3 regions of the Proteiniclasticum sp. C24MP genome follow, and region 2 is predicted to be linked to each of the others. Evidence: predicted binding sites of a transcription regulator. Region 2 holds the regulator's gene; each other region holds the start of a gene.
What was found. The regulator Rex, encoded in region 2, represses fermentation and respiration genes when NADH is low (regulators of the CRP and FNR family bind a similar motif). The targets are predictions, from matches to a motif close to ATTGTTAANNNNTTAACAAT.

Region 1 (8,176 bases), on a different contig from region 2:
CCTTTCTGGAATTCACTGATATGGAGGCGTGGACGCTTCCTTTCTCAGTGCTTTTCACCAGAATCAGTTCCTTCTGAGGGACAATCCAGGTGAATTCAAAATCAAGAAGCGGCGCCATGAGCTCAAGGCCTGCAAAAGGAAGGTCCCATTTACGCTGAACAAGGATCGGGTTTTCATTCTGCTTCAGCTGAAGGATCACTGGGTCCCCTTCATAGGGGGCATGAACTCCTCTGCTGAGCATTTTTTCCTTCATGGTCTGATTATAGAAGCTGTTTTCAGCATCAATGATGAATCGGCTGAACGCTTCATAGGGATCTTCTTCAATGACTACAGTCTCTATCGGTACACCATCCACAGCAGCTTCTGCCACTTCCTTTTCGTTTCCAGTGAGGAAGTTTCCTGCAGAAAGCATCAGCAGGGGAAAGACAAGCAGTGCAAGCCATGCATAATTACGTCGTTTTCTCAAATGGAATCAACTCTCTCTACATCGTATTTTCGTTTGCAAAATCTTAATCATTATAGCACAGAACACCATCTGTAAATGTGAATGTGATTGTGTTTCAGAAGTTTTTAAGTTCTTTGGCGGGAAGAGTCACTTCATTCCTTTGAAGCGGAAAACCGCAAAATAAAAAACCTCCGGAGGAGGCTTTTCTGAAAGTGAATCAGATCAGTTTCGCGAAGCAGTTCTTGCAGATCAGGGTACTGCCACCGTTTCCGCTGATGAAGTTTCCCTTGGTGAGGGTCTTGTCGCAGACGGAACACTTTCTGGATGCGCTTGCTTTTTTCTTCGGGTCATTTCCTTCCTTGGAAGACGGATCGGATTTTCCTGTTTTCATCTTTCCTTTGGTGTTGGAAGGCGGTTCATAGCTCTTTTGAGCGATGGGCTCTTCTCTTCTGATCACTGTGAATTCCATGTTGAAGATGCTTTCCTTGAAAAGCTCCAGTTCGAATCTGGGATTTTCCTTATCATAATACTCTTCGATGACGAGTCTTGTGACCTGTGCATCGTTTATGATGAGACCGGATTTTTCGATCCCGTCGAAAATGCTCTTGGTGATGTTGTTGGTGTCAGGATGCCTTTTTTCGCTTTTATAGAAAACCTTCAGCACAGCGATGAGCGATTCCGTGAAGACGATGCCCGGATTCTGTGACCTTGCCAGAAGGGCAATGGAGGTTTCATAGATGGAATACCTGTCGCTGTAGCTGCCCGTATCATGGGGCATGAAAAAGCGTCCATCCTTACTGACCATTTTGAAATTGGATTTACTGATGGGGGTTCCAGGCACCACCACTTTTGCATAATCTGCCATTCTATCTTCTGCTCCTTTTCGTGTGTGTCCATCTTGCTGTCATTCATGAACATTCATTCTGATTTCATTATATCATGGAACGGAAATTCCGTTCACGAAAATGTTTATGTTATTTTAAGATTTTTTGCGTATAAATTTAGTTAAGGGTATAATATATTAGTTATGGAAATGAACTGAAATTCATGCGGTTCTATCATCAGGGGCTACCGGAAAGGAAAGCGTCTGAATGTAAACCCGGTAGAGTTTCTTCCTCATTCCACTACAGGCAATGAAGAAAAGGAGTAAGGAATCTTTTAGGATGGATTCCGGTAATGTGCAATGAAAGATGTATATATTTTAGCAATTGAATCCAGCTGCGATGAAACTGCCTGCAGCATTGTGAAAAACGGCAGAGAGGTCCTTTCCAATATCATATCTTCCCAGATCGAGATTCATCAGAAATTCGGTGGCGTGGTACCGGAGGTGGCATCCAGAAAACATGTGGAGAACATCACAGGTGTTGTGGAGCTGGCCATGAAGGAAGCGAATATCGGAAGAGAAGATATTGATGCAGTGGCGGTGACCTATGGTCCAGGTCTTGTGGGTGCGCTGCTTGTGGGACTTCAGTTCGCCAAAGGTTTCGCCTTTTCACTGGGTGTTCCGCTCATAGGAGTGAATCATATAGAAGGGCATATCGCAGCAAACTACATTCAGTACAAGGAGCTTCAGCCACCTTTCGTTTCCCTGGTGGTATCAGGCGGGCATACCTTCGTGGTGCATGTGAAGGACTATGATGATTTCGAAGTCATGGGTGAAACCAGAGACGATGCGGCAGGAGAAGCCTTTGATAAAGTGGCTAGAGCTATGGGGCTGGGCTATCCCGGAGGACCCAAGATTGATAAGATCGCCAAGGAAGGGAACCCTCTTGCCATAAAATTCCCCAAAGCGAATTTCCATGAAGATACGCTGGACTTCTCCTTTTCCGGGCTGAAGTCCTCTGTACTGAATTATCTCAATTCCGAAAAGCAGAGAGGCAATGAAATCAATGTGCCGGATGTGTCTGCTTCTTTTCAGCACGCAGTGGTTTCCGTGCTTGTGGAGAATGCCATGAAGACCATAAAGAGCAGAAACCTTGATAAGATCGCTGTGGCAGGTGGCGTCGCCTCCAATTCCAGCTTAAGAGAAGCGCTTCTTCAGAAGGGCGAAGAGGAGAATGTGAGAATTCTCTTCCCGGATGCCATTCTCTGTACGGATAATGCGGCCATGATCGGCAGCGCAGCTTATTTCCAGTTCATAAAGGGACATGTATCGGGCAATGATCTCAATGCAAAACCCGGACTTTCGTTAGGTGGTAGATAAGTCATGAGTTTCATAGTAGAATCCAACAGCCTTGAAAGGCATAAATTCAGAAAGATGATCAACAAAAAGAACATCATAAGAGTAATTGTTCTTTTTCTTGCTGCACTGTTTTTCGCTGGATACCTGTATGAGGAATATCAGGCGAAGATCTATCTGGATCAGGTCAGCGGAAACCAGATCATGGTGAATCAGGTGAACTATAATTACGAGATCCATGGCAGTGGCGACTACATCGTCATTGTGGATGGTGCTTCCGGAGAATCTCTTCTGCACAAGCAGAAGCTCATGGAGAAATTCGACGGCAATGCCAGACTGTTTTTCTATGACAGACCCGGGTATGGTGGTACGGAAGGGGAATACAAGACCCCTAGAGAAATCGCAGAGGACCTTCATTTCATGTTCAGAAGATTTGGATGGAAGATGGAATTCATTCTCGTGGGAGAGGAATACGGTTCTCTGGTCATGCAGGAATATCTGAATCTCTATCCGGATGAAGTCCTGGGTGCACTGTTCATCAATCCCATGGGAGAAATGGCAGGCAGTGAGGAAATCGTAAGGTACAGGGACATCAGAACCGCTTCTTTCTTTTCCAAGGAAGTGCTTGGTGCCGTAGGACTGCCAAGGCTTATGCAAAGCAGCGGTATTCTGGACTTTTTTGATGAAGTCAGTCTGGACAATGAGGAAAAAGAGTTTCATTCGAATCTCAGACTCACCAGGAGCATGATGAACATCATGAAAGCGGAGCTTGGCTATATGGAGACGGCCGAAGCCCTTCCTGTGAAGACGAACCTTCTGGGTGAAAATCCGCTTCATCTTATAACGAGCAATCGTAATATGGAACGGTTCAATCAGGAACGTTATCTTGGCTACAGCAGTGATGTGGAGACACTCATCGTGCAGGATTCTGTTTCCGATGTGATGTTGGAACGTCCTCAGGATATTGCATCCAGCCTCAACGGACTCATCGACAAGATCACAAGGCTGAGCTACAGAAGGAAGTAGAAGAGAATAGTGAGATTCCACATAAAGAAGCAAGACACCCTGAAAAAAATTCAGGGTGTCTTGTTTCTTTATGTGATGCTGATTATCTGCTTAGTTCGTCTACTGCGATCTGTCCTGCGATTCTTCCAAAAACAATGATGTCTGTCATGGCGTTTCCACCGATACGGTTTGCACCGTGAACGCCTCCTGTGACTTCTCCTGCAGCATAGAGACCCTTGATGATTTCTCCATCTACATTGATTACATGTGTTTCTGTATCGATCTTCAGTCCACCCATGGTGTGGTGGATTCCTGGAGTGACCTTCAGGATATAGTAAGGTCCTTCTTCCAGAGTCTGTGTAAGATGGGTTCTTCCGAATTCTTCATCGGATCCGGATGTCACAGCATCCAGGTACTTGGACATGGTTTCGGTGACATCCGCTTCTTCAGCACCGATGGCTTCTGCCACATCCTTCAGTGTTTCACATTCTACAGCATAGCCCTTTTTGATGTAACCCGCCAGAGCAGCATTTTCTTCCTTCATTTCCTCATTGGTGACAAGATAGGCGATGCCACCTGTCTGCTTCAGAATATTAGCTGAAACCACATCTCTTGTGAGCAGTTCATCGGTGAATCTCTTTCCTTCTGCATTGATGAGAATGGCACCATCACCACGCAGACCTTCTGTAAACATATATCCGGATTCAGGGTCTGTGGTCGGATGAATCTGAATATGCTCGATGTCGTCAAGAGCAGCATTTACAGCTTGTCCAAGCTCGATTCCGTCTCCTGTGGCACCGGCATGGTTGGTGGTGGAGAAACCGACCAGGTCAGGTCTGAAGCTTTCCACCATATCACTGTTGGCTCCGAATCCACCTGCTGCGATGATCACCGCACCGGCCTTGATCATAAACGTACTTCCATCAACGGTTGCAGCTTCAATTCCTGTCGCCTGACCCTCTTCTTCCAGGATCTTTGTGGCAGTGGTTTCCATAAGAATTTCCACGCCCAGTTCCTTCAGCCTGTTATGAAGAACTTCAACCACCACAGGTCCAACAGCGGAACCATCAGCTGGTGTATGGATTCTGGGATTTGTAGCTCCACCGGATAAGGATACTCTTGTTAAACCTGCACCCAGTTCATTGAGCCAGTCTACTGCGCTGGAAGAGTTTTCCACCATGACGCGCAAAAGCTCAGGATCGTTTTCCTCTTTTCCACCCTTGAAGGTATCATCATAGAATGTATCGATTGTGTCTTCTATGCCTTCCGCTTCCTGAATACTGGTTTCTGAAGCGTTGATTCCACCTGTGGCTCTGTTGGTGTTTCCTCCGACGATGGGCATCTTCTCTACGATGATTACGGACTTGCCCGCGCTTGCAGCTTCCACCGCTGCGCTCATACCTGCACCACCGGCACCGATGATGACGATGTCCGCTTCTTTATCGGATACTTCTGTTTTCTCTTTTTCCACCTTGATTTTCTTCAGGGCTTCGATATCTGCACCCGCTTCTCCCAGAGCAGCTGTAACTGCAGCAATGACTGCATTGGAGGACACGGTGGCGCCTGTGACGGCATCTACACCAAGTCCCTGACTTGCCAGAATCTCATCAATGATTCCTTCGATGGCAGGCGCTGCTATGGCAGGGGTTTCATCCGCTGCTTCCACTTCAATCTTCTCAATCTCGTTTTCCGTTACAGTGACCGTTACTTTAACGGGGCCGTTATGTCCGGTCTCTTCCGCTGTATAAGTACCTGGAGTGAAGATTCCTTCTGCTGAAGGTGTCTCTTCTGCTTCTTCCTTGGCTCCACATCCGAAGGCGCTGAGCGCCATGACGGAAATAAGAACCAGTGCGAATAATTTCTTCATTTTTTTCATTTGTTCATTTCCTCCCTTTTGTTTGACAATGGAAGTATATCACCCTGACATTGTTAATTCAATAACGAAAAGTGTATTTTCAGTGTATTTTAAAAGGTATCCTTTTCATTTCATAGAAGGGAAATTTTCATCAGCTTCCATTACCACTTTGAAAGATTTTTCAGCTGTTTTTATTTTTTCTGAGGTAAAATGTGAGTACCCACTGCAGAATGCTCCTGCGACGTGATCTTAAGACAAATCGGAATAATTTGTATAAAATTATTCTGCATGACACTTTTCTGTAACATTGAATGGGTATGATAATACCATCAAGAGAGAGACAAAGGAGGACAATCATCATGAGCTATAAAGATCCATACGGACAAGATCCGGATAGAGAAGAAAATAAATACCAGGATGTCAACATGAATTACGAAAACGAAATGGAAGTATCGTCGCAAGACAGCATGAATCACGAGAATGAAAAGGAAGATACGCAGGATTACAGAAATGTTCCGGAGTATGCCAGAGAAGTGAGTGAGCCTGTAAATGACATGCGTGATCCAAGAAACGAGGATGCCTATGTCTACAGAGGAGCATCTCATTACGAAGGTGGAAACAGCGGAGGCAATGGAACGAAGAGAAAGAAAAGATTTTCTGGACTTTCCATGATTGCTGTAGCCCTTATATTCACACTGCTTGGCACCTCACTCGGTATATACAGCGCATACAATGTGCTGCCGGGTACAAGCTTCTTCGAAAACTCGAAGCTGGGTGAAATTATTCAGGAAAGTGCAGATGGTGCAAAGCCTGTTCAGATTTCGACTCCACAGCTGAGAGAAGAAGGGCTCAGTGTACCTGAGATCGTCAGCATGGTTCAGCCAGCAGTTGTGACCGTATCGGTAAGGGTTCCAGGTGCACCAGGTTTCTTCAATCCTCAGGGAGGATATAATGAAAGCATCGGGACCGGATTCATTCTCAGCGAAGAAGGTCTCATCGCCACAAATTATCACGTGGTGGAGGGCGGAGAAGAAATCGTCGTGATTCTATACACCGGTGAAGAAGTTTCCGCAAAAGTCGTCAACTATGATGCCAGCAATGACCTGGCAGTGATTCAGATGGATGAAGATGTGAAGGTGCCGGGTATTGTCACCCTTGGCGATTCTGACAATGTGGTGGTGGGCGAATCCGTCATTGCCATAGGAAATCCTCTGTCCAAAGAGTTTGCGGGATCCGTTACTTCAGGAATCATCTCCGCAACTGAAAGAACTGTCGCCATCGGCAACAGCGAGTACAACTATTTCCAGACGGACGCAGCCATCAACGGAGGAAACTCCGGTGGACCGCTGATCAACGCAAAAGGAGAAGTCATCGGCATAAACTCCGCAAAGATTGCCAGCCAGGAAGTGGAAGGCATAGGATTTGCCATTCCGATCAACACACTGACCAATGATCTGGATGCACTCTCCAAAGCTCAGCTTCTTGTGGGCATAGCTGGAAGAGAAATCAACGAAGCCACAGCGGAGCAGAATGATATTCCTGTAGGCGTTCTTGTGGTGGAAGTCCAGGACAATACACCAGCCTACCTTGCATCCATGATGGTGGGAGATGTCATCACAGAATTCGACGGTCAGAAAGTGACCTCTGTTCAGGACATCAATAAAATCAAGAATTCCAAGAATAAAGGTGATGTGGTCACAGTGAAGGTTTATCGTGAAGGAGCGTATCTGGATCTGAAACTGACCCTTATTGAAAGACCCTAAACCACTTCAAACAGTTTCCCCTAAAAGAATGATGCCTGATGGCAAAGAAAAGAACCGGAGAAAAATCCGGTTCTTTTCTTATAAGAATCAGTTCTTTTCCTTTTGTGGTTGACAGAAATTGCTCTGTATTTTACTATTATGTCATACGATATATCGAGATGCATAATAGTTATGTGAAAAGAGGGTTTTTGATGAGCGCTACACCAATGACAGAAGCTACTTTCTATATACTGCTGTCCCTTATTGATCCAAGTCATGGCTATGGCATGATGCAGAGCATCAAGGAGCTTTCCCGGGGAAGGCTGCTCATTGGTCCGGGAACGCTCTACGGCGTCCTGACTCGCATGAACAAAGAAGGGCTCATCGAACTGGTGGAAGAAGAAGGCAGGAAAAAAACCTATCATATCACTGCAATGGGGATTGAAGCGCTGAAAGACGAATATCAGCGGCTGAAGAATCAGGTGATCGACGGTAAAATATTGGAGGATGTCACATGAAGAAGAAATACTATTTTCATCCCAGTTCATTTTCCCTATCTGAAATTGAAGAATTCTATGAGGAAAAAGCACGAAAAGGGCTGTTTCTGGAAAAGAGAGGTGATTATCTCAGCAGATTCCTTGTGGATGAGCCAAAGGAGCTTCTTTATCGTGTAGAAGTGGTGGATTACAAGAAAGAAGAGAATAGAAATATCTCCGAGGTTCAGGTGGCGGTCTATGAGGATGCCGGCTGGAACTATGTCTGCGGGAACAAGTACATCCATGTTTTTTCTGCGGATAAGGAAGCGAATGTACCGGAGCTTTATTATGAGCCTCTAGAGCAGATTGAAACTGTGAAGATTCTGAGAAAAAGCGATATAAAGGCTATTTTCACAACACTGATTCTTTGGCTGTTTATATTTTTTATGAATTTTGCCAGTTTCCAGGCAAAGA
Region 2 (8,176 bases):
TTCGTCCCTTCTGCACCGTAGAAATGCATCATGGCTTTCTTCACCCATACATCCACAGGAAAAGCTTCCTCTTTCTTCATGGAGAAGAGCATCACGCAGTCCGCCACCTTGGCACCCACACCGCTATACCTCTGGAGCGCTTTGTGACAGAGGTCCTGTGGAAGAATCGATATGCTCTTCAGATCAAAAAGAAGATCTTCCTTCTCTTCCTCTGTCAGCACGCTTGCCTTCTCTTGCTCTCTCAGAATCTCCGCCCTTCTTATGGCCTGCACCGTCTCGTAGATGTATTTAGCGCGATAGCCTACTCCAAGGTCTCTCAGCTCCTTTTCCGTTGCCTGAGAAAGCTCCTCTGGCGTAGGAAAGGCGTAGTGCTTCTCTCCAGCAGATGCTATTTCTTTTCCGTACTTCTCACTGATTTTTCTGATGCCTTCCTTGATCTTCGGAATCAGATTGTTGGAAGAAAGAATAAAGGAGATCAGCGTCTCAAAGGGTTCCTGATTGAGCACTCTGATTCCATATCCGAATTTCACCGCTTCTTTCAGAAGCGGATCCTTGCGAAGCTCCTTCTTCACCTCTTCATACTCTCTTCCCAGATCAAAGTACTCTCTGAAGAAACCATTGAACTCATCGATGTTCACATTCTCCAGATGCACATCCGTATCTCTCAGAGATACGCTTATGACTTTACCATGGACTATCCCCTGAAATCTGGTCTCATCATCCGCATCTATTCTGTTCCACCGGAAGCACTGTCCGCATTCGAAGATGTGCTTCGGATGAAAATTCTTCACATTCCTCAGTCTGATTTCATTCTCCAGTATTTCCACTGCTTTATAGTCCATCTCTTCCTCTTTCCTTAGTCTGCCTTCCCCTTGTTCTCCAGATAGGCATGAATGCCCTTCGCCGCTTTCTTTCCTGCACTCATGGCAAGAATCACTGTAGCGGAACCTGTTACAGCATCTCCACCGGCAAAGATTCCTCTAAGAGTGGTCTCACCGCTTTCCTCATTGATGATGATGCATCCTCTTCTGTTGGTGTCGATTCCCTTTGTGGTGGATGCGATGAGCGGATTCGGTGATGTTCCTAGGCTCATGATGACACTGTCGCAGTCAATGACAAACTCACTTCCTGTAATCTCCACAGGTCTTCTTCTTCCGGAATCATCCGGTTCACCCAGCTGCATCTTCACACAGATCATGCCCTTCACAAAGCCCTTCTCATCCACAAGAATCTCCTTGGGATTGGTCAGAAGGTTCATGATGACCCCCTCTTCGATGGCATGATGCACCTCTTCCGCCCTTGCCGGGATTTCCTTCTCCGATCTTCTATAGACGATTCGAGACTCCGCACCCAGTCTTACGGCAGTTCTTGCCGCATCCATGGCTACATTGCCCGCACCCACCACAGCAACTTTCTTTCCATGACTGATGGGGGTATCGTAATCACTTCTGAATGCCTTCATGAGATTGGCACGGGTCAGATACTCATTGGCAGACATGACGCCATTGGCGTTTTCTCCCTTGATGCCCATGAACATGGGCAGACCTGCTCCGGAACCGATGAAGATTCCTTCGAAATTCTCATCCTCGATGAGACTGTCAATGGTCACTGTTCGTCCGACGATGACATTGGTCTCGATCTTCACGCCCAGATCCTTCAGCAGACTGATCTCTTCTCTTACAACGCCTTCCTTCGGCAGTCGAAACTCAGGAATGCCGTAGACAAGAACGCCGCCAGGCTCGTGAAGCGCTTCAAAAATCGTCACTTCATAACCAAGTTTCGCCAGGTCTCCTGCACAGGTAAGCCCTGCAGGACCGCTGCCAACCACAGCCACTTTTCTGCCGTTTCCAGGCAGTCTGTCCGTGTTCCTGTAGTTGTTTTCCATGGCCCAGTCTGCCACGAAGCGCTCCAGCTTACCGATGTTCACCGGTTCTCCCTTGATCCCCACAATGCAGCTTCCCTCGCACTGTTCTTCCTGAGGGCAGACTCTTCCGCAGACCGCAGGCAGATTGCTTGCCTCCCCGATGGTGTCTCTGGCACTCCTGATGTCGCCGCTTCTCAGCTCCAGTATGAATTTCGGAATGTCGATGGCCACCGGGCAGGCGCCCACACATCTGGGATTTCTGCACTGGATGCATCTTTCCGCCTCAAGAACAGCTTCCTCCAGATCATACCCATAGCTAACTTCCTTGAAATTTCTTATTCTCTCTTCCGGTTTCTGTTCTCTCACCGGCACTCTATTTTTCTTCATGCAGTATTTCCCCCAAATCGCACAGCTGTGAATGCTCATGAACCGCCTTCTGCTCCATGATGATGTTCTTCTTTCCTTCCACCGTCTTGTACATGCTCTGGCGCCTCATGGCCTCATCGAAGTTTATGAGATGCGCATTGAATTCCGGTCCGTCCACACAGGCGAATTTCACCTCATCTCCCACTGTGACTCTGCAGGCTCCGCACATGCCTGTTCCATCCACCATGATGGGATTCAGCGATACAATGGTTTCCAGGTCGTAGTTTTTCGTGAGCTGTGATACAAACTTCATCATGATCATAGGACCGATGGCGATGCAAAGATCGTATTCCTTCTTTTCCACCTCCATGAGCTCTTTCAGCTTGTCTGTCACAAGACCATGAAATCCGTAGCTTCCATCATCCGTACATACATACAGGTTCTTTGCCACTTCTTTAAATTCTTCTTCCATGATCAGTGTCTTTTCTGATCGCGTACCGATGATCACATCCACATCGATGCCTTTCTCCTTCAGCATCTTCACCTGCGGATAGACCGGTGCTGTACCTACACCACCGGCCACAAAGACAATCTTCCTCTTCAGAAGATGCTCTTTCTCATCGGTGACCACCTCGGAAGGATTGCCCAAGGGTCCGACGAAATCTCTGATTTCATCTCCCTCCGAAAGGGCTGCCAGCTTCTTCGTGGAAGCGCCCAGCGTCTGGAAGACGATGGTCACAGTTCCCTCTTCTCTGCTGTAATCGCAGATGGTCAGTGGGACTCTTTCTCCCCACTCATCCACCTTGATGATGACAAACTGTCCAGGCAGTGCAGACTTCGCCACACGCCTTGCTTCAATATCCATCAGGAATATGTTTTCAACCAGTTCCCTTTTACGCGTTATTTTATACATCTGTTTCCCCCAATACTTTAAGCCTCAAAGACTTATTTCAATCACCATATAAGTATACGGATTCTCATGGATTATTTCAACCGATACCACTGGAATTTAAGGTAATGGAAAGGAGACCTTATTCAGGTCTCCTTGCGTGAATTACTCTATTTATCCAGGTCATTCATGAGATAGACAAGTGTCAGCAGACTTTCACTCAAATGCACATTCTCAATGGATACATTTTCCGGCACCTGGATATCCAGGGGAGCAAAGTTCCATATTCCCTTTACACCATTTTCAACCAGAAGATCCGCCACTTTCTGCGCCTGTGCCTGTGGAACGCAGATGATTCCGATATCCACCTTGTTCTCTCCTAGGAAAGATTCCATCTGATCCAGATCAGATATCTCCACATCCTTGATTCTCATGCCGATGAGCTTAGGGTTCACATCAAAGATCGCCTTCAGGTCAAATCCGAACTTGTCGAATCTTGAATAATTGGCAATGGCCTGTCCGATGTTACCGGCACCGATGATCACGGTGGTGTACTTTTTGTCCAGTCCTAGAATGTGAGAGATCTCATTATATAGTTCCTTTACGTTGTATCCATAACCCTGCTGACCGAAGCCACCAAAGCAGTTGAAATCCTGTCTGATCTGAGAAGCCGTGAAGCCGATCTTTTCACTTAGTTCCTTGGAAGAAACACGATCCACATCATTTCTCAGAAGCTCAGCAAGATGTCTGTAATATTTTGGCAGTCTTTTGATGACAGCCATGGAAATGTCTTTTTTCTTATCCATCATTGCACCTCATCGTTAATTAAATTTCTAACAATATAATACCATAAAAAAGAATAACTTGTGTAGGTTTTTATCAAGGAAATTCCATTTTTCAGAAAAAATTATGAGATTGTTAGAAACCTGAACAATTTACCCACTGATTTTTCCATAATTACAGTAAAATACCTATGACACAATCAATAATAAGAAATACTGAAGTCAATGTTTTCTCTTATTGTTAATATTTCACCTTGCACATCCCTTTACTGATACATAGTGGTAATAATTTCCCAAAGCAGAAGAAACCATCTCTTCAGATGGTTTCTCTGCTTTCAAGGCATCCTTTCTGTTTTTCAGTTTTCAGATCTCCGCCTGCGTCTGCTTTTTCCGGTTGAGCCGCAGCAGAATACCTCTGCTGCGGGCTTTTCTTTCAAAGGCTTCCACTGCAGTCTTCGCCTTTTCCTTGCCTGACAGCTCCATTTCTCCTGTCTTCTCTTCGATCTGCTTCATAACGTCTTCAAGGTCGTTCATCTCCAGAAGATTCACAGAAAGACAGTAGAAGCTCTTGCGCCTGCCGTCATTGTAGTCGGAAAGAAGACGGGAAAGCAGCTCCATCTTTTCATGAAGCTCCTTCTGATAAGCATCCAGCCCAATGGTCTTCATCTTCTCAAGGTCCTTCCTCTGATTCCGATGCAGAATGAAGGAATCCACAAGCTCAATGCCCTGATACTTCTCGCAAGGATACGCTTCACAGTCGATGCAGTACGCCACACCCCCATGGTTCAAGCTGCACCGGGCGATGGCACAGGCCTGGTTCCCTTCTCCACCACCACATCCAGGACAGTATCCTCCGATATACATGGTGCAGAGTCCGCAGTTCAGTCCGCAAAGTGAAAAAAGCGGGTCGGGTCTTCTGAAATTCTTCACTGTTCTCTCCCTCCCAGAATTCAAGGAAAAAAGGGTTCCTCACAATGCCGCTTCTGCCATTCACGTCCACTTCAGCAGGGAGCCCTACCTGAAGGCATCTCTCAGAACATCCAGCACAAAATTCTGCTGAGCATTGTATCCGATATCCGGGAGGGTATCTCCATCCTGAACACCGTAGTTTGCGAAGCTGGAATGATTTCCGCCGCGAATATCCACCTCGATCATGGAGACAGGCAGCCTGACCTTTGCTTCCTCCAGATTCTCCATGTCGATGACGGAGTCTTTTGTGCCCACAAGTGAGTAGACTTTGAACGGAGCATCCCTTAGGTCTGTACCACCATCAGGATAGGCCGCCAGAAACACCAGTGCCCTGATCTTATCGGGATTCTTCTCCGTAAACCTTGCTGCTGAAACGCCACCCAGGGAATGTCCTATGATGACCCAGTCCGACAGACCTTCCTCTTCCACATATTTCTTCGCTGCCTGGTTGGATAGAATGGACAGCTTGAGCGGCGCTTTTATGATGACTGTCTTATACCCCATTCCGGCGATCTTACTGCCCAAGAGGCCATACGCTCTTTCAGAGACTCTTCCTCCAGGGTAAATGACGACGCCTCCCACAGGATTCTCTGGTGTAAACACCAGATCTCCGTCCTCAACCGTAAACTCAATTCCCTGAACCGACTGCAGCGCACTCTGCGCCGTCACGGAGGGTCTGTAATAATCATCCGCATAGATATAGATTCCTACCGATGCAAATATAAGAAGAATAAAGAGAATCCTCCCTATTCCATAGATCCATTTCGATTTTCCTGATTCCTTTGTTTTCAAGTCCCCACGCCCTCTGCCTTTCGCTTAATACTCCATGTAATTGTCTCTGTACTAAGTATACTTGATTCCAGCCCTTCCTTTAAGCTCTTTTCGTGAATTTTAAAAGATTTAGAAGTGAAACCTGCAGAAGTTTCCCCTTTCTCTCCTCTTCATAACGAGACCTATGATAGAATAGAGATAGTGAAAACACAGGAGTGTAAGAAGAAATGGTGAAAAGAGTTTTAGATAAGCAGCGTTATGTCTTTTTAGAAAAGCCGGCCATGGAAGTGCTGCAAAGAGAAGAAAATGAAATCAGAGCAGCCCAGATTGAATCCTATTTAAGTGAACTGAAAGAATTCCATCTCTCTGTCATGAAACTTTCAGAAACCCGATATGACAAGAAAACGCGGAGTCTCATGCTGAACCTGGCCATGATCCTTCTGTCGGAAGAGAAGCTCTGGGAGAAGACGAGATCCGAAAAGCGCATTCCCCTGAAGGTCTTCTCAAGAATGGTGGAGGAACCCGTCTTTGAACTGAAGGAGATGGAAAGCCACATCCTGGCCTACGCGCTTCTTCTGGAGGAGGATAAGTATCCTCTCATCCGAAGATACCTTCATTACAAGGAAGGCGCAGGAGAGGACACCTATGAAAACGGAGAGGATAAGAGCCGGGGTCTTTCTCTGCTTAGGAAAGGCAGATTCTCTTTCATCCTCACAAGCCAGGGACAGTTCATGAAAATCCGGGTGGAGGAAACCCCTTCCGGTCATGTGGCAGCCGGCAGAAAAGTAAGAAAGAAGCTGAATCTGTTCAAACCACTGCTGGTGCTTCTACTGGCTGCGCTGCTACTTGGCAGTGTCTACATCACCATGTCCAGGAGAATCACTCAGACCATCATCGTGAAAGCTGCAGGAGAGGTGAAGATGGACTTCAACTCCTTTGGAGATGTGATCCATGTCATCGGCATCGATGGCGCCGGACGGAGTTACGTTGCGAAAGCGACCTTCGAGGAGAAGGATATCGATACGGTCCTTGCTGAAATCATCGAACAGGCTTACATCAGTGAAACCATAAAGGAAAGAGCGGAAATCACGATTCTTGTTTCCGGAGAATTTCTGCCGGAGGATTTCTTCAAATCCGGAAAAACCCACGACCGGATTCTTTCTTACCAGCTCAACGCCAAAATAAACAACAACGGTTCCTTCCTCTATGTGGAATAGCAGGAAGGAAAACCCTGGAGGTATCATGACAACCATGGAAATCAGACCCTTATCAGAAGCAGAGCTTGAGCCCGGACTGTTCCGCTCCTTCAACCGCTACCAGAAAGTGACCCGGTGCTACAGAAAACACGAAGGAAGCTGGGTACTGAAGGACATCCCCTTCACGGAAGACTGGGGTCCGGAAGAATATGCCTATCTTGTACAGTGTCTGAAAAACACTGTTGCCACCGGCGGCATTGTCCTGGGCGCATTTGAAGAGGATACCCTTGTAGGATTCGCTTCCCTGGAAAGTGAACGCTTTGGTAAAGGCTTGCCCTATCTTCAGCTCTCCAGCCTTCATGTTTCCCATGAGCATCGCAGCATGGGCATCGGAAGACGACTCTTTCAGGAGATGATTCTCGATGCACGCAGAAAAGGCGCAGAAAAGCTCTACATCTCCGCACACTCTTCCGAAGAAACCCAGAACTTCTACCGCACTCTGGGATGCGTGGAAGCGGAGGAATACAATGAAAAACTGACAGCAGAAGAACCCTTCGACTGTCAGCTGGAATATATCCTGTAAACTGAAATAGGCAGCCTGACTTGAAACCGTCAGGCTGCCTTCATTTCCGCTATTCTTCTCTGTTTTACGCGTTGTAGAGTTCTTCGAAGGCACCTTCGTCGAATCCCACCACATACTGATCATCCACAAAGATGGTAGGAACACTTCTTACACCGATGCTCAGAAGTTCTTTTCTGAAAACCGGATCTGATGTGTTCTTCTCTTCATAAGGAATGTTGTTCTCCTTGAAATATTCCTTTGCAAGATCACAGTATGTACATGTGTTGGATGTGTATATTACTACTTTTTTATCCATTCTTATCCCTCCATTATTGTAAAGCTTCCATAACAGGCATCTATATGCCAGTAAATCAATTGTATCCTATTCAATGCATTTTGTCCAATTCTATCTGGACAATTCAGCAAGAAACGCCTCACCTTTTTCGCCGTATTTCAGAGCGCAGGACCTGCAGATGCATGCCTGTCTTCTGGCTTCTTCCGGAACAAGGAGAAGCAGTCCCTCAGGAAAAGTCACATCCTTGCACCAGCAGTTATTCGGATCCTTTCCATTTTCCATGTAGCAGTCATTGGGTTCCCCACACAAGGGGCAGATCGATCTATCCATTAAAAACTCCTCTCAATTTATCATTATATCCATCATAATCCCTTTTCGTCTCCATCACAATAATACTGTTCAAAAAGGTTCTCTATCATGTATAATAGGGTCTTAGGAGGTGCTTTATGGAAGAAAAGAGAATCAATAAAGCCATATCCGAT
Region 3 (8,176 bases), on a different contig from region 2:
AATTGAAATCTGGTTCGGCAGATGACACTTCTCACACTTAAAGCAAGAGGTTCTACGGAGTCCTTGATAAAGAAAGACTAGGCATTCAGTAAATGCCTAGTCTTTCTTTATTTTGAATCTTTTTTTCGATGCAGTACAGTCGAGAGCTTTGTCTCCTCACCGTTTAGGATTCTTTTGAAATTCGGTATATGAAGTTTTATGCTCAAGAGTCCTCCTAGTAGGGTAATCATGACCGGCCATAAACCAAGATCCTTGAAGATGGTCATGAACAGAACATAAATCAGCAGTGATAATGTTCCAATGGCGATATAGTCCGTTGCGAAGGTCACACCTGCTATGATGAACATGGCAATGATGCCGTAGACCGGATTCATGCCCAGAAGAATTCCGATCAGGGTTGCAGTTCCCTTTCCTCCCTTGAATTTCATGAAGAAAGGATAAATATGACCGAGGATGGCGGAGTATCCACCAATGTACAACAGCAGTGCACCTTCTTTGTTGAATCCCACAGAGAACAGATGTTTCACCAGAAGGACCGCAAATACGCCTTTCAGTATATCGATGAGTGCCACAACGACGCCGAATTTCCACCCCAGGGATTCCACAGCATTGGATGCTCCGGCGTTTCCCTGTCCTAAGTTTCTGATATCGACTTTTTTAATCAGTCTTCCAAGCAGATAACCCGATTGGATATTGCCAAGTAAATAACCGATCAGTGCAACAATTATATAATCTCTCATGTTTCTCCTTCTGGAATTCTTCCAAATCAATTATTTCGGCTGAAAGAGGCATAGCTGCACTTTATAGTGACTGCACCTCCTGAACCAGATCTCTGATCAGTTCACGATCGGTGAAATCCACTTGCCTGTGAAATACCGCAAGCATTCCCTTTTCGTCTGAAGTCAGTGGTCTCTTCTTCTTTTTCATATCGATCTTCAGTTTCATGAGCCTCATGAGCAGTCGATCGATGAAGCTCAGTTTTCTGAAGTCGAATCCGCCTCTATAATAGTATAGTTTTACATTCTTTTTTTCAACATCTTTCAGGTTATTCTCAAATATTTCTCTCTGAACCTCTTCCGAACGAAGGGATAGACCTGTACAGAATACAAAAACATTAGGAATCCCATCCACCTGATCTTCATCCATCACCTTTTTCAGTCCATTGATGCCGATGGCATACAGCCCTCCGCCGAAAATCAGTGTATCAATTCCACTTAATACTTCTTTGAGATTTTTCACTTCATTGAGATCATATTTGAGATCATATGCCTCCAGAGAAAGGTCTTCTGCAATCCAATGGGCATATTTCCTAGTGAATCCTGTTTTTGAAGAATATACTACTGCTGCTTTCAACTAAACCACCTCTACTTAAATACTTGATATTTTTAAGATAACACTATCATTGTGATAGTCAAGGATTTTCAAAAAAAAGAAAGATCTGAAAACAGATCTTTCTTTCGTAATCCAGTTAAGGCCATCCATCATACCAAGGGGTCGTAGTAATCTTCTTCTTCTTCTACAAGCTGATGACCACTCATGAGAAAATCGATGATGTCAATTCTTCGATAGCCTTCCTTATATCTTTTCAGTGTCTTCACAAGCGTTCTTAGAAGGCTGTTTGATAATTCAGCTCTTTTCCTGATTTCCTCTTTTCTGTAGAAATCTTCATGAAACAGATTCTGCAGCCGATTCTGCAGTGCCCGCTTGTATTTCAGATCGGTATCAGGGTCTTTATGAGGACCTGACATCCCCCTATGATGCTGCGCACAGAGATAGATCCGATTCAGAGGATATTCAAGTCCTCCCTCATCTTTATGAATGATATGATGTGTGTCTCCAGGTTTTCCACATACAACACATTTATTCAAATCATCGCCTCAACTTTTATTCTTCTGTGTTCTTTGGCGCAAAATGATAATTGTATCTTGTCTCATTCTCCTGCAGTACTCTATTGATGAATTCAGTAAGATCTGCAGAACCTTCGTTGCCTTTTTCACGGCTTGTCACCGCCAGCGTACCAGTTTCCTTTTCCTGCTCTCCGATGACCACAAAGTATGGAATTCTTTCATTTCTTGCTTCACGGATCTTGTATCCGATTTTCTCGTTTCTGTCATCCATTTCCGCACGGATACCCATCTTCTTCATCTTTGCCAGGACTTCCTCCACGTAATCATGGAATTTTTCTGAAATCGGAAGAAGTTTCACCTGAACTGGAGCCAGCCACAGAGGCATTGCTCCGGCATATTTCTCTATGAGAATCGCAAGGGTTCTTTCATAGCAGCCGATGCTGGTTCTATGGATGACAATCGGATGCTTCTTCTGCCCGTCTTTATCCACGTACGTCATGTTGAATCTTTCAGGAAGAGCGAAGTCGATCTGCACTGTGATGATGGTGTCTTCCTTACCATGAACGTTCTTCATCTGCAGGTCGAGTTTAGGGCCATAGAAAGCGGCCTCTCCTTCTGCTTCCACATAATCAAGTCCTGCATGATTCAGAATTTCTCTCATGGTGTTCTGCGTGCTTTCCCATGCTTCTGGATTGTTGATGTACTTATGTGTATCCTTTGGATCCCATTTGGAGAATCTGTAAGTGATGTCTTCCTTGATGCCAAGGGTTTCCATAACATAATTCGTCAGATCCAGTACACCTCTGAATTCTTCTTCCAGCTGATCAGGTCTTACAATCAGATGACCTTCTGAGATGGTGAACTGTCTGACTCTGGTAAGCCCGTGCATTTCGCCTGAGGACTCGTTTCTGAAGAGTGTGGATGTTTCTCCCATCTTCACTGGAAGGTCTCTGTAGCTGTGCTGGTCGGAATTATAGATGGCGAACTGGAAAGGACAGGTCATTGGTCTTAATGCCATGACTTCACCTTCCACATCATCACCGAACAGATCTCCATGTCCATGAGGATCCTGACACATGATGAACATTCCATCCTTGTAGTGATCCCAGTGACCGGATACCTTGAACAGGTCGGATTTCGACATCAGTGGTGTCTGAGTGAACTCATATCCACGGCTTTCTTCTTCATCTTCAATGAATCGCTTCATGACCTGAAGGATTTTTGTGCCGTTTTTCTTGAATAATGGCAGCCCCTGTCCGATCATATCAGATGATGTGAATATGTTGAGCTCTCTGCCTAGCTTATTATGATCCCGCTTCTTCGCTTCTTCCACCATAGCCAGATATTCATCCAGTTCATTCTTTTTAGGGAAGGAAGTACCGTAGATTCTGGACAGCATTTTGTTTTTTTCAGAACCTCTCCAGTATGCACCTGCAACCTGTGTCAGCTTGAATGCTTTTACAGCCTTTGTGGATGCGATATGCGGACCTGCACAGAGGTCTGTGAATTCGCCCATCTTATAGAAAGAAAGTACTTCATCTTCTGGTAGGTCGTTGATCAGCTCCACCTTATAAGGTTCACCCATTTCTTCCATCAGCTTCAGTGCTTCATTTCTGGATAGTGTGTATCTTTCCAGCTTCAGGTCCTCTTTTACGATTTTCTTCATTTCCGCTTCGATCTTTGTCAGGTCTTCTGCAGAAAAACTGCCCTCTTTATCAAAGTCGTAGTAATACCCGTTTTCAATGGCAGGTCCTATGGCAAGCTTCACCTCAGGGAAAAGCCTTTTCACAGCCAGTGCCAGAATATGTGATGAAGTATGTCTGAAAGCATGCTTGCCGTCTTCGTCATCAAAGGTTCTGATTTCCAGTTCGCAGTCTTCGTTTAGTTCATGACGGATGTCCACTCTCTCCCCATTGACACGCCCTGCCATGGCAGCGCGTCCAAGGCCTGATGAGATTGCATAGGCGGCATCAAGAACTGTTGATCCTTTTTCAATCTGAATCACATTTCCGTCTTTCAGTTTTAGATTAATCATGTTATCTCCTCCAATAAAATAAAATAGACCCGTCCCGGAAAGGGACGAGTCATCGTGGTTCCACCCTAATTAAAAGCAACACAACGTCACTTTCGCTTAATACCTTAACGCGGCAAACGTAGATACTTATACTTTCGTCTTCGTACTGCACTCCCAGGTGGTTTTCGCGAATATCATCTTAGGTTGCTTCCAGCCAAGGCAGCCCTCTCTTTAAAGAATCCGGTCGGTACTCTTCCTGTTCAATGTGTTTTGATTTTTGATTGACTTAATTATATCCAATTGACCCCGTTCCGTCAACTTCACATAAGATATTATTCTTAGGGTTCATCACTTGAAAGTTCGAAGAATAACTATAACCGAAAAGCAGAATAAGATATAATAGGAATAACAGGATGAGGAGGTAAAACTGATGTTGACTATAAAACTTCATTTTCCCAGATGCAGTGGGCATGAAAGAAAGAATCGATTGATCAAAAGTATCGTTTATCGTGTTGGTGGAAGATTTTCTCTGGATGACCAGCAGGTAAGAGTCATGTTCTATGAGTCTGAGTTTCGATCTGATATGGAATCGGATTTAGGAGATTTCATTCATATTGATGTAGTATCGTGCCCTTCTCTGGAGCTGGAAGAAAAGAAAGCCCTTGCAGAAATACTCAAGGACGAAATCAATATTTTTTCAGGCACAAAAGTGGATGATGTATCCATCTTCATCATGAATACAGATTGTGCGTCCTATTTCAAGTAAACAAAGAACAGCTGATCTGATTTTAAGTGCAAAACCATTCAATCAGGAGGGTTTGATTCAGATATCTTCCCTCCTTTCTATAAATTCTCGTTACAAACCGCTTATCACTTCGGTGCACTGCAGTGTATCGTCTCATGAAACGCGCTTTTTCTGCGTTATCTTAATTATTCTGTCACAGCATGCCAATTCATACTATTTTGGTCTGTAAAATACCAATCAGAGAAACCGATATGCAGATGCATAATCGGAAAATTAAATGATAAATATTTATCATTTAATGAAAAGAATTCATAATGGACTGAAATTTCTTGATAATACATAGTATTGTCTATATAATTAAGGGTGTTTGGTAAATATTTAACAAGAGGTGAGAGAAAATGTGTACTTTATCACAAAATCCTAAGATTCAGGAACTGGATGAATTTATTGCGAAAATCAACGCGAAGGAATCGGATCTCATAGAAGTTCTGCATCACGCACAGAATCTGTTCGGCTATATTTCCGAAGAACTGGTTGGTCATATCAGTCAGAAAATCGGAGTCCCTAAATCGAAGATCTTCGGAGTGGTCAGCTTCTACTCCTACTTCACAACAGAACCCAGAGGTAAGAATGTAATCAATGTCTGTATGGGAACCGCATGTTTTGTGCGTGGAGCGGACAAGATATTAAGAGAATTCGAGTCGCAGCTCAGGATGAAATCAGGAGAAACTTCCATTGATGGAATCTTCACCATAGATTCCCTGAGATGTGTCGGCGCCTGCGGACTGGCTCCTGTCGTTATGGTGAACGACAAGGTCTACGGCAGAGTCGAAGCAAAAGATGTCAATAAAATCATCAGTGAATGCGAGGTGTAATATGCTAAATAGTATAGATGATCTGAAAAATATCAGAGAAAAAAGTCAAGGACTTCTGTTTCTGAGAAAAAATGCAGCGCCAAAAGGAACCAGAAGAGAAATCCTGGTCTGCGCCGGAACTGGATGCCATAGTGCGAAAAGCAAGGAAATCGTCGAGAATTTCAATGAAGAACTGGAAAAAAGAAATCTCACCGAACAGGCCTCCTGCCATATCACCGGATGTTTCGGATTCTGCGAAAAAGGACCCATCGTAAAGGTTTTTCCTGACGATGTCTTTTATACGGAAGTGACGGAAAATGATGTGGATGAAATCATTTCCAAGCATATCGTTGAAGGTCAGATGGTAGAGCGTCTTCTGTATATCGATCCGAAGACCAGAGAGAAAATCGATACGCAGCATCATATGAATTTCTACAGAAAGCAGAATCGTATCGCCTTAAGAAACTGCGGACTCATCGATCCTGAGAAAATAGAAGAGTACATTGCAAATGATGGATATCTGGCACTTGCCGAAATCATCACGACCAAAGAACCCATCAATGTGGTGGATACGCTGAAAGCCTCTGGTCTTAGAGGACGTGGCGGCGGTGGCTTCCCTACCGGTTCCAAGTGGGGCATGACACTGCGTAGCAAGGGTCCGGAGAAGTATATGATCTGCAATGCCGATGAAGGAGACCCAGGTGCATTCATGGACAGATCCATACTGGAGGGAGATCCTCACAGTATCATTGAAGCCATGGCCATAGGCGGATTCGCCATCGGTGCCAACAAAGGTGTCGTATATATCAGAGCAGAGTACCCTCTTGCAATCAAACGTCTGAAGATTGCCATAGAACAGGCGAAAGCATTCAATCTGTTAGGAAAAAACATACTGAATTCCGGGTTTGATTTCGATCTTGTCATCAAATACGGTGCAGGCGCATTTGTGTGCGGAGAAGAGACGGCGCTGATCCAGAGTATTGAAGGACATAGAGGAGAACCTGTATCGAAACCTCCCTACCCTTCAGAGTCAGGTCTTTTCGGTAAACCTACCTGTGTAAACAATGTGGAAACCCTTGCCAATATTCCGATCATCTTCCAGAAAGGGCCAGAATGGTATTCCTCCATCGGAACAGAGTTCTCCAAAGGAACCAAGGTATTTGCCCTGGCTGGTAAAATCAATAATGTAGGCCTTGTAGAGGTGCCTATGGGCATCACATTAAGAGAAATCATCTATGAAATCGGTGGTGGAATCAAAGGCGGTCACGCTTTCAAGGCGGTTCAGACCGGTGGTCCCTCAGGTGGATGTATTACAGAAAAAGATCTGGACACCCCTATTGATTATGAATCTCTGAGCAGAATCGGTTCCATGATGGGTTCAGGCGGAATGATCGTAATGGACGAAGAGAACTGTATGGTGGACATCGCGAAATTCTATCTGGACTTCACAGTGGAAGAATCCTGCGGAAAATGCACCGCCTGCAGAGTCGGAAACAAGAGACTGCTTGAAATACTGAACAGAATCACAGCGGGTAAAGGTGAACTGGAAGATCTGGAAAAACTTGAAGAACTTTCTCAGACCATTAAAGACACTTCCTTATGCGGACTCGGACAGACTGCGCCGAATCCCATATTAAGCACCATTAAATACTTCGAAGACGAATATCGTGCACATATAGTAGATAAGAGATGTCCTTCAGGTGTCTGCAGAGATCTGCTCAGATATGTCATCACTGATGCCTGCATCGGCTGTACGAAGTGTGCCAGAGCATGCCCTGTGGATGCCATATCCGGAAAAGTTCGTGAGAAACATGAAATTGATCAGGAAATATGCATCAAGTGCGGAGCGTGTTATACTGCCTGCCCAGTGAAGCCGATCAAGGCTGTACAAATTGTATAGGAGGGAAAAAAATGGTAAATATTACCATCAACAATAAAGAAATCCAAGTGCCTGAGAATTTCACGATCCTTCAGGCTGCGGAAACACTGAACATCACAATCCCTACCCTTTGCCATCTTGACCTCCACGACATCAAAATGGTGAATAAAGTGGCATCCTGCAGAGCCTGTGTAGTGGAAGTGGAAGGTAGAAGAAATCTTGCACCATCCTGTTCCACCCCGGTCTATGAAGGAATGAAGATCAAGACAGACAGCTTACGAGCCATCAGAGCCAGAAGAACCATGGTGGAGCTTCTGATTTCCGACCATCCTAAGGACTGCCTGGTCTGCCTGAAGAATCAGGAATGTGAACTGCAGAACATTGCCCACGACCTCGGGGTCAAAAAGATCAGATATGAAGGAGAAATGTCCTTGTTTCATTCCGATAAGACCTCTAAGGCGATTTACAGAGATTCCTCGAAATGCATCCTCTGCAGAAGATGTGAAACCATGTGTAATGAAGTCCAGACGGTATATGCTCTTTCAGGTCTCGATAGAGGGTTTGATACAGTAGTCGGACCTGCATTTCATAACAAGCTGAAAGATACTGCATGTACATTCTGCGGTCAGTGCGTAGCTGTCTGTCCAACGGGTGCACTTGTGGAAGTGGACAATGTGCCTAAAGTATGGAGAGCTCTGGAGAAAAAAGACAAGACCGTAGTCGTCCAGGTGGCGCCAGCTGTAAGAGTGGCCCTTGGAGAACTCTTCGGACTTGAACCAGGAACCGTTGTCACCGGTAAAATGGTTTCAGCTCTGAAAAACCTCGGATTCGATTATG

Region 1: the regulator Rex is predicted to act here: its motif matches at 5,555-5,574, upstream of ACHAL6_RS14370 (flavocytochrome c).
Region 3: the regulator Rex is predicted to act here: its motif matches at 4,973-4,992, upstream of ACHAL6_RS07645 (NAD(P)H-dependent oxidoreductase subunit E).

Annotation. Positions count from the first base shown of each region.
Region 1 covers NZ_JBINJW010000033.1:3,896-12,071, reverse strand. Annotated here, with positions in the region: gene ACHAL6_RS14390 (CapA family protein) at 1-466, opposite strand, end outside; gene ACHAL6_RS14385 (RusA family crossover junction endodeoxyribonuclease) at 663-1,310, opposite strand; gene tsaD (tRNA (adenosine(37)-N6)-threonylcarbamoyltransferase complex transferase subunit TsaD) at 1,629-2,648, shown strand; gene ACHAL6_RS14375 (alpha/beta fold hydrolase) at 2,652-3,650, shown strand; gene ACHAL6_RS14370 (flavocytochrome c) at 3,733-5,505, opposite strand; gene ACHAL6_RS14365 (S1C family serine protease) at 5,844-7,247, shown strand; gene ACHAL6_RS14360 (PadR family transcriptional regulator) at 7,439-7,744, shown strand; gene ACHAL6_RS14355 (DUF2812 domain-containing protein) at 7,741-8,176, shown strand, end outside.
Region 2 covers NZ_JBINJW010000005.1:21,633-29,808, reverse strand. Annotated here, with positions in the region: gene ACHAL6_RS05755 (DNA-3-methyladenine glycosylase family protein) at 1-842, opposite strand, end outside; gene gltA (NADPH-dependent glutamate synthase) at 857-2,251, opposite strand; gene ACHAL6_RS05745 (sulfide/dihydroorotate dehydrogenase-like FAD/NAD-binding protein) at 2,238-3,143, opposite strand; gene ACHAL6_RS05740 (redox-sensing transcriptional repressor Rex) at 3,290-3,925, opposite strand; gene ACHAL6_RS05735 (DUF3795 domain-containing protein) at 4,265-4,831, opposite strand; gene ACHAL6_RS05730 (alpha/beta fold hydrolase) at 4,916-5,662, opposite strand; gene ACHAL6_RS05725 (hypothetical protein) at 5,869-6,858, shown strand; gene ACHAL6_RS05720 (GNAT family N-acetyltransferase) at 6,884-7,420, shown strand; gene ACHAL6_RS05715 (glutaredoxin family protein) at 7,485-7,715, opposite strand; gene ACHAL6_RS05710 (cysteine-rich CWC family protein) at 7,806-8,024, opposite strand; gene ACHAL6_RS05705 (pseudouridine synthase) at 8,141-8,176, shown strand, end outside.
Region 3 covers NZ_JBINJW010000008.1:2,514-10,689, forward strand. Annotated here, with positions in the region: gene ndk (nucleoside-diphosphate kinase) at 1-25, shown strand, start outside; gene ACHAL6_RS07620 (glycerol-3-phosphate acyltransferase) at 108-740, opposite strand; gene ACHAL6_RS07625 (flavodoxin domain-containing protein) at 802-1,353, opposite strand; gene ACHAL6_RS07630 (HNH endonuclease signature motif containing protein) at 1,482-1,868, opposite strand; gene thrS (threonine--tRNA ligase) at 1,885-3,882, opposite strand; T-box leader at 3,920-4,134, opposite strand; gene ACHAL6_RS07640 (hypothetical protein) at 4,292-4,627, shown strand; gene ACHAL6_RS07645 (NAD(P)H-dependent oxidoreductase subunit E) at 5,005-5,481, shown strand; gene ACHAL6_RS07650 (NADH-ubiquinone oxidoreductase-F iron-sulfur binding region domain-containing protein) at 5,483-7,360, shown strand; gene ACHAL6_RS07655 (NADH-dependent [FeFe] hydrogenase, group A6) at 7,372-8,176, shown strand, end outside.